Paraburkholderia bryophila: one gene and its partner. The protein of the gene in region 2 binds, or shares a complex with, the protein of the main gene of each other region. Links are inferred from orthologs where the notes say so. Each region holds a gene or a part of one and is shown on either strand. Other genes may lie near its edges.

What was found. Proteins that work in one complex are often made in the same cells at the same time.
Region 1: the proteins of GGD40_RS03960 (region 2) and dnaG are in contact, whole or in part, in a crystal structure (PDB 2R6A), measured with the Geobacillus stearothermophilus proteins. The link is inferred for Paraburkholderia bryophila from one-to-one orthologs. Residues at the interface, in WP_033016901.1 of Geobacillus stearothermophilus: Ser13, Glu15, Ala16, Gln18, Glu91, Leu92, Asp94, Ala95, Val96, Pro97, Thr98, Ala99, Ala100, Asn101, Tyr104, Tyr105, Ile108; in WP_049624496.1 of Geobacillus stearothermophilus: Lys456, Leu457, Leu458, Pro459, Ala460, Asn463, Ala464, Leu467, Leu535, Leu536, Ile537, Ala538, Gln544, Glu545, Asp548, Tyr549, His552.

The regions. Positions count from the first base shown.
Region 1 is NZ_JACCAS010000002.1:1,945,545-1,948,977, forward strand. What follows is about bases 88-3,054. They hold dnaG (DNA primase), read left to right. Parts: upstream 88-621; coding sequence 622-2,487; downstream 2,488-3,054. Other genes in these bases: GGD40_RS29710 (GatB/YqeY domain-containing protein), read left to right, coding at 93-539; rpoD (RNA polymerase sigma factor RpoD), read left to right, coding at 2,587-3,054. Also shown: more of rpoD, read left to right, coding at 3,055-3,433. UniProt on the Escherichia coli protein: RNA polymerase that catalyzes the synthesis of short RNA molecules used as primers for DNA polymerase during DNA replication.
Region 2 is NZ_JACCAS010000001.1:917,195-920,564, forward strand. What follows is about bases 386-3,289. They hold GGD40_RS03960 (replicative DNA helicase), read right to left. Parts: upstream 2,580-3,289; coding sequence 1,191-2,579; downstream 386-1,190. Other genes in these bases: GGD40_RS03955 (DUF47 domain-containing protein), read right to left, coding at 386-983; rplI (50S ribosomal protein L9), read right to left, coding at 2,714-3,166; rpsR (30S ribosomal protein S18), read right to left, coding at 3,194-3,289. Also shown: GGD40_RS03950 (inorganic phosphate transporter), read right to left, coding at 1-357; more of GGD40_RS03955, read right to left, coding at 357-385; more of rpsR, read right to left, coding at 3,290-3,370. UniProt on the Escherichia coli protein: The main replicative DNA helicase, it participates in initiation and elongation during chromosome replication. Travels ahead of the DNA replisome, separating dsDNA into templates for DNA synthesis.

The DNA of each region.
Region 1 (3,433 bases), on a different replicon or contig from region 2:
CAACCCGTTTGAGGAAGCAGTCCCAAGCGGGTATTCGTGTTGATGCGGTCGGCCCGGCCGGATTTTCATATTCCAACGTATTCAGGTGAGTGATGAGCCTCAAGGACCAGATCAACGACGACATGAAAGCCGCCATGCGGGCGCGTGAAACCGAGCGTCTCGGCACGATCCGCCTGCTGCTCGCCGCGATCAAGCAACGCGAAGTGGACGAGCGCATCACGCTCGACGACACGGCGATCACCGCGGTCATCGACAAGATGATCAAGCAGCGCAAAGACTCGATCAGCCAGTTCGAGGCCGCCAGCCGCACGGATCTCGCCGACAAGGAAAAGGCCGAAATGGCGATCCTGTCCGCGTATATGCCGGAGCAGATGTCCGAAGCGGAGATCGTCGCCGAAGTTCAGGCGGCGGTCGCGCAAACCGGCGCTGCCGGCCCGCAGGACATGGGCAAGGTGATGGGCGTGCTGAAGCCCAAGCTGGCCGGCCGCGCCGACATGACCGCCGTCTCGGCGCAAGTCAAAGCCGCGCTCGCGAAGTAATTTCCGTCTATCGGGTCTGCGCGCACCGTCGCTCGACGGGCGGCGCGCGCAGCCTTGAGCTTTTCAGGTAGCGTCATTTACTGTGATTCCTCCGTCATTTCTGCAGGACCTGCTCAACCGCGTCGATATCGTCGACGTGGTCGGCCGGTATGTGCAGCTGAAAAAGGGCGGCGCGAACTTCATGGGGTTGTGCCCGTTTCACAACGAAAAAAGCCCCTCGTTTACGGTTAGTCCGACTAAACAGTTCTATCACTGCTTCGGCTGTGGTGCGCACGGCACGGCGATCGGGTTCCTGATGGAACACGTTGGCTCGTCGTTTCCCGAGGCCGTCAACGATCTCGCGCAGTCGGTCGGCTTGACCGTGCCGAACGAGCCGTCGCCGGGGTATGGCGGCGGGGGCGGCGGCTATGCGCCGGCGGCGTCCAAAGCGGTCACCACGGCGCTTTCCGACGTCATGCAAACCGCCTGCGATTTTTACCGCAAGCAACTGCGCGGCGCGCCCACCGCGATTCAGTATCTGAAGAAACGCGGTTTGACCGGCGAGATCGCGGCCCGCTTCGGGCTCGGCTATGCCCCAGACGGCTGGCAGAACCTCGAACCGGCATTTCCTAATTATCGGGACGATTCGCTGGTCGAGTCGGGGCTGGTGATTGTCAGCGAAAAGTCGGACGCGCAGGGTCAGAATCGCCGTTACGACCGCTTTCGCGAGCGGATCATGTTCCCGATACGCAATGTGAAGGGGCAGGTGATCGGCTTCGGCGGCCGTGTACTGGGCAGCGGCGAGCCGAAATATTTGAATTCGCCCGAAACGCCGCTATTTAACAAAGGCAGTGAGCTGTACGGGCTGTTCGAGGCACGTCTGGCGATTCGCGAACAGCACTACGTGCTGGTGGTCGAAGGCTATATGGACGTGGTCGCGCTGGCCCAATTGGGGTTCCAGAACGCGGTTGCGACGCTCGGCACAGCCTGCACGCCAATTCATGTGCAGAAACTGATGCGTCAGACCGATACGGTCATTTTCAGTTTCGACGGCGATTCCGCAGGGCGGCGCGCCGCGCGCCGCGCGCTGGACGCCTGTCTGCCGCACGCGGCCGACAATCGCACCATCCGCTTCCTGTTTCTGCCGTCCGAGCACGATCCTGACAGCTACGTGCGCGAATTCGGCACCGAGGGCTTCGCCGAGCAGGTCGAACGGGCCATGCCGCTGTCACAGTTCATGCTCAATGAGGTGCTGACCGGCAAGGAGTTGGATCAGCCGGAAGGCCGGGCTCGAGCACTGTTCGACGCCAAGCCGTTGCTGCAGGCGCTGCCGGCCAATGCGTTGCGCGCCCAGATCATGCATATGTTCGCCGACCGCCTCGACGTGCCGTTCGACGAAGTGGCGGCCCTCTGCGAGGTCGATTCGCGAATCGCGGCGGCTGCCCGTTCGGCGCCGGCCCGCAAAGACCGGCGCAGCGTGACCGGAATCGAAGAGAAGACGCTGCGCAATCTGGTGATGTATCCGCGCACGGTGGCGGTGCTCGACGAAGACGCCGAGCAGGCGCTTCTGTCGGTGACGCGGCACGGCGAGCTGTTCGAAGAAGTGACGACGCACGCGCGTGCGCTGGGCGATTCGGCGGAGTTTCAGTTGCTGTCCGATCTATTGCGAAACGGCGCAAACGCCCCAACTTTCGAGGAAATCTTTCGCAAAATTCTAGACTATGATGAAAACGTCCGGGATTTACTGCTGAAGGACCCGGAGGATGCGACCGTCATCGAGGAGCGGCGCGAGCAGGAGCGGATTGTGGGCGAGGAATTGAAAGCCGCGATCCTGAAGATGCGGTACGACGCTTATTGCGATCGTCTCGAGCAACTTTCGCGGCAATCCCGGCACACGCCGGAGGAGTTTGCGGAGCTGTCGGAGTTGAACCGGAAGCGGGCCGACATGAAGCGCCAGCTGGGGCTCTAGACGGGTTGCAAAGGGCCGGAGTGGTACAATAAAAGGTTTCCAGCGGTTTGTTTTTCAAAGGGTTTTCCTAGCAAAGGCCAATAGGCGAAGGGCGATGCGATGGCAAAGACTACAGGCGGAAATAAAGCGGCAGGCACAGGCTCGAAGGAGCCGACCAGAAAGGTCACCGAGGCCAGGCTAGATTCTTCCGCCAGAAAAACGTCTACCGTCAGTGTTGCACCGGTTGCGGGGAAGAAATCCTTGACCAGTTCCGCTGCACGAGCGGAGCAGGTTGAGGCAGCGAGAGTGGTATCACCACCGGTCACGAAGCGGCCGGGTGTCAGAAGCGCAAGGGAAGCGGTTGTCGCGCAGGACGATGCGGCAGTCCGCGAGGTTCCAGTATCCACGGTTCAACCGGCTGGCGTCCACCAGCCGCGAGTCGAGACTACAGCCGGTACGGCGAACTCCATGACGAAAAAGCTGAATGAAGTACCCGTCGATGACGAAGCAACCCAAAGCGAAGAAACCCCTGCTGCCGCGGCTCCGGCCAAAGTGGAAAAGGTCAAGGCTCGCGACCGTCGTGCAAAGGAAAAAGCGCTGCTGAAAGACGCGTTCGCGTCGTCACAGCCGGGCACGGTCGAGGAACTCGAGGAGCGTCGTGCCAAACTGCGCGCGCTGATCAAGCTCGGCAAGGAGCGCGGCTTCCTCACGTACGCCGAAATCAACGACCACCTGCCGGACAACTTCACCGAGACCGAGGCGATTGAAGGCATCATCAGCACGTTCAACGATATGGGCGTGGCGGTGTATGAACAGGCCCCGGACGCTGAAACGCTGCTGCTCAACGACAATGCACCCGCCGCTTCGTCAGACGACGAAGTGGAAGAGGAAGCCGAAGTCGCCCTTTCTACCGTCGACTCCGAATTCGGCCGCACCACTGACCCGGTCCGCATGTACATGCGCGAAA
Region 2 (3,370 bases):
ACCCACCAGTCCGCCGATCAACGCATGCGACGAGCTCGACGGAATGCCGTAATGCCAGGTGATGATGTTCCAGCCGATCGCACCGACCAGCGCGCCGAAAATCACGTAATGGTCGACGATCTGCGGGTCGATCGTGCCTTTGCCGACGGTCGCGGCCACCTTCAGGTGGAACACGAAGTACGCGATCACGTTGAAGGCCGCCGCAAAGGCCACCGCCTGCTGCGGCTTCAGCACGCCGGTCGACACGACGGTCGCGATCGAATTCGCCGCGTCGTGAAAACCGTTCATGAAATCGAAAATCAGCGCGACGGCCACCAGGCCGGCAACGACCCAGATAGCGAGTTGTATCGATTGCATTATGCGTTTTCCAGCACGATGCCTTCGATGATGTTCGCTACGTCCTCACACTTGTCCGTGATCGTCTCGAGCAATTCGTAAATTGCTTTCAGCTTGATCAGGGTCTTGACGTTGTCTTCTTCGCGGAACAGTTTCGACATGGCCGAGCGCAGCACGCGGTCGGCTTCCGATTCCAGCCGGTCGATGTCCTCGCAGGCCTTGAGGATCTGGCTCGCCTGCTTCATGTCCGACAGCAGGCCGACGGCGAATTGCACGCGCTCGGAAGTCGCCGTGCAGATGTGCGCCAACTGGCTCGCCTCGGAGGTCACAGCCTGCACGTCGTACAGCGAAATGGCAGTGGCGACGTCCTCCATCAGATCGAGGATGTCGTCCATCGTGGTGATCAGCTTGTGGATTTCATCGCGATCGAGCGGCGTGATGAAGGTCTTGTGCAGCAGGTCGATGGTTTCGTGCGTGAGCTTGTCGGCAGCCTTTTCGGCTTTCTGCACGTTCTGCTTGTGGGTCTCGGCGTCTTGCAGATTGTCGATCAGCAGTTCCAGCTCACGGCTTGCTGAGACGATGCACGCTGCGTGCGCATTGAAAATTTCAAAGAACTTGCCCTCGGTGGGCATGAATCGACCGAACATTGGGATCCCGAAAATTGGTCACGGTATGGCTGACATAAAACCGCCACATTGTACCGTTCCGAGTCCCTGATCACACTTTCGAAAGCGCCGTTACAACAGGCGCTGCGCTTAGCGCTTCCCTTCTCGGCGGATTTCCCGTGAGCTTTCAGCGGGGGTTCCGCGGGCGTTGACGAGGGTGTTGCCGACGCCGCTTACCGGCCTGCCCGATCAATCGCTGTAGAAATTCTGCGCGCCGGCAAAGTTATCGAACTTCGTGAATTGACCATGGAACGTGAGCCGAACGGGACCGATCGGACCATTCCGCTGCTTGCCGATAATGATCTCCGCGGTGCCCTTATCCGGACTGTCCGGGTTGTAAACTTCGTCGCGGTAGATGAACAGGATCACGTCCGCGTCCTGCTCGATAGCGCCGGATTCGCGCAAGTCGGACATGATCGGCCGCTTGTTCGGGCGCTGTTCGAGACCCCGGTTGAGCTGGGACAACGCGATCACCGGCACGTCGAGTTCCTTGGCAAGACTCTTCAGCGAACGCGAGATTTCCGAAATTTCGGTCGCGCGGTTTTCACCGGACGACGACGAACCGCTCATCAGCTGCAAATAGTCGATGATGATCAGCCCGAGCTTGCCGCACTGCCGCGACAACCGGCGTGCGCGAGAACGCAGTTCCATCGGGTTCAAACCACCGGTTTCGTCGATGAAAATCTGCGCCTCGCTCATTTTCTGCACGGCGTGCGTGAGCTTCGGCCAATCCTCGTCGGTCAGACGGCCGGTACGCATGCGGTGCTGATCCAGCCGGCCGACGGAGCCGAGCATACGCATGGTCAGTTGCGAACCCGGCATTTCCATCGAAAACACCGCGACCGGCAGGCCGTACTCGACCGCCACGTATTCGCCGACGTTCATCGAAAACGCCGTTTTACCCATCGACGGACGGCCCGCGACGATGATCAATTCGCCGCCGTGCATGCCCGAAGTCATGCGGTCCAGATCGACGAACCCGGTCGGCGTGCCGGTCACATCGCTCGGATTGGCGCTGTGGTACAGCGTGTCGATCCGCTCGACCACTTGAGTCAGCAGCGGCCCGATTTCGAGGAAGCCTTGCGTGCCACGCGCACCGTCTTCGGCAATCGAAAACACCTTCGATTCCGCCTCGTCCAGCAACTGGCGAACTTCCTTACCTTGCGGATTGAACGCGTCCGCCGAGATTTCGTCGGCCACGGACACCAACCGGCGCAACACCGCGCGATCGCGCACAATTTCCGCGTAGCGGCGGATATTGGCCGCGCTCGGCGTGTTCTGTGCGAGGGCATTCAGGTAAGCGAGGCCGCCGACTTCTTCCGCCTTGCCCGACGTGCCGAGCGCCTCGTACACCGTGATCACGTCGGCCGGCCGCGTGGCCGCGATCAGCTTGCCGATGTGTTCGAAGATGAGGCGGTGGTCGTAGCGGTAAAAATCGCTCTGCGACAGGAAGTCGGCGATGCGGTCCCACGCCGCGTTATCGAGCAGCAGGCCGCCCAGCACCGATTGCTCGGCCTCGATCGAATGCGGCGGGACCTTCAGCGACTCGATTTGGGGATCTTTGGACGGTGCGTTCATGGAGAGGAATTATCGGGTAATCGGGCAGCGACGGCGAGGGGAAAAGCTAAAAACCAGGCACAAAAAAAGGCAGGGGCCGGTCACCCGGCCCCTGCCTTTTGCCAGCAACTTCCTGGCCAATACGACTTTGATGCTTAGACGTGTTCGCCGATCACAGCCACCGTCACATCGACGAGAACGTCGGTGTGCAGCGAAACTTGAACTGCGTGTTCGCCAACCAGCTTCAGCGGGCCTTCCGGCAGACGCACTTGCGCCTTTTCCACTGCGAAGCCTTGCTTGACCAGTGCGTCAGCGATGTCGGCGTTCGTCACCGAACCAAACAGACGGCCGTCAACGCCAGCCTTCTGGTTGATCTGAACCGTCGAGCCTGCCAGCTTTTCGCCTTGAGCCGTAGCAGCCGCCAGCTTTTCAGCGGCGATCTTTTCGAGTTCAGCGCGGCGAACTTCGAATTCAGCCAAAGCTTCCTTCGTTGCACGGCGAGCTTGCTTTTTCGGGATCAGGAAGTTACGTGCGTAACCGTCCTTGACCTTCACGATGTCGCCCAGGTTACCCAGATTGACGACTTTTTCCAGAAGAATGATTTGCATTCGGATGCTCCTTATCGCGTCGTCGGGTTAGGCCTTGTGCTGGTCGGTGTACGGCACCAGCGCGAGGAAACGTGCGCGCTTGATTGCCGTATCCAGCTGGCGTTGATAATGCGACTTCGTACCCGTGAGACGCGCCGGCGTGATCTTGCCGTTTTCGCCGATGAAGTCCTTCAGCGTGTCGAGGTCCTTGTAGTCGATGTGATC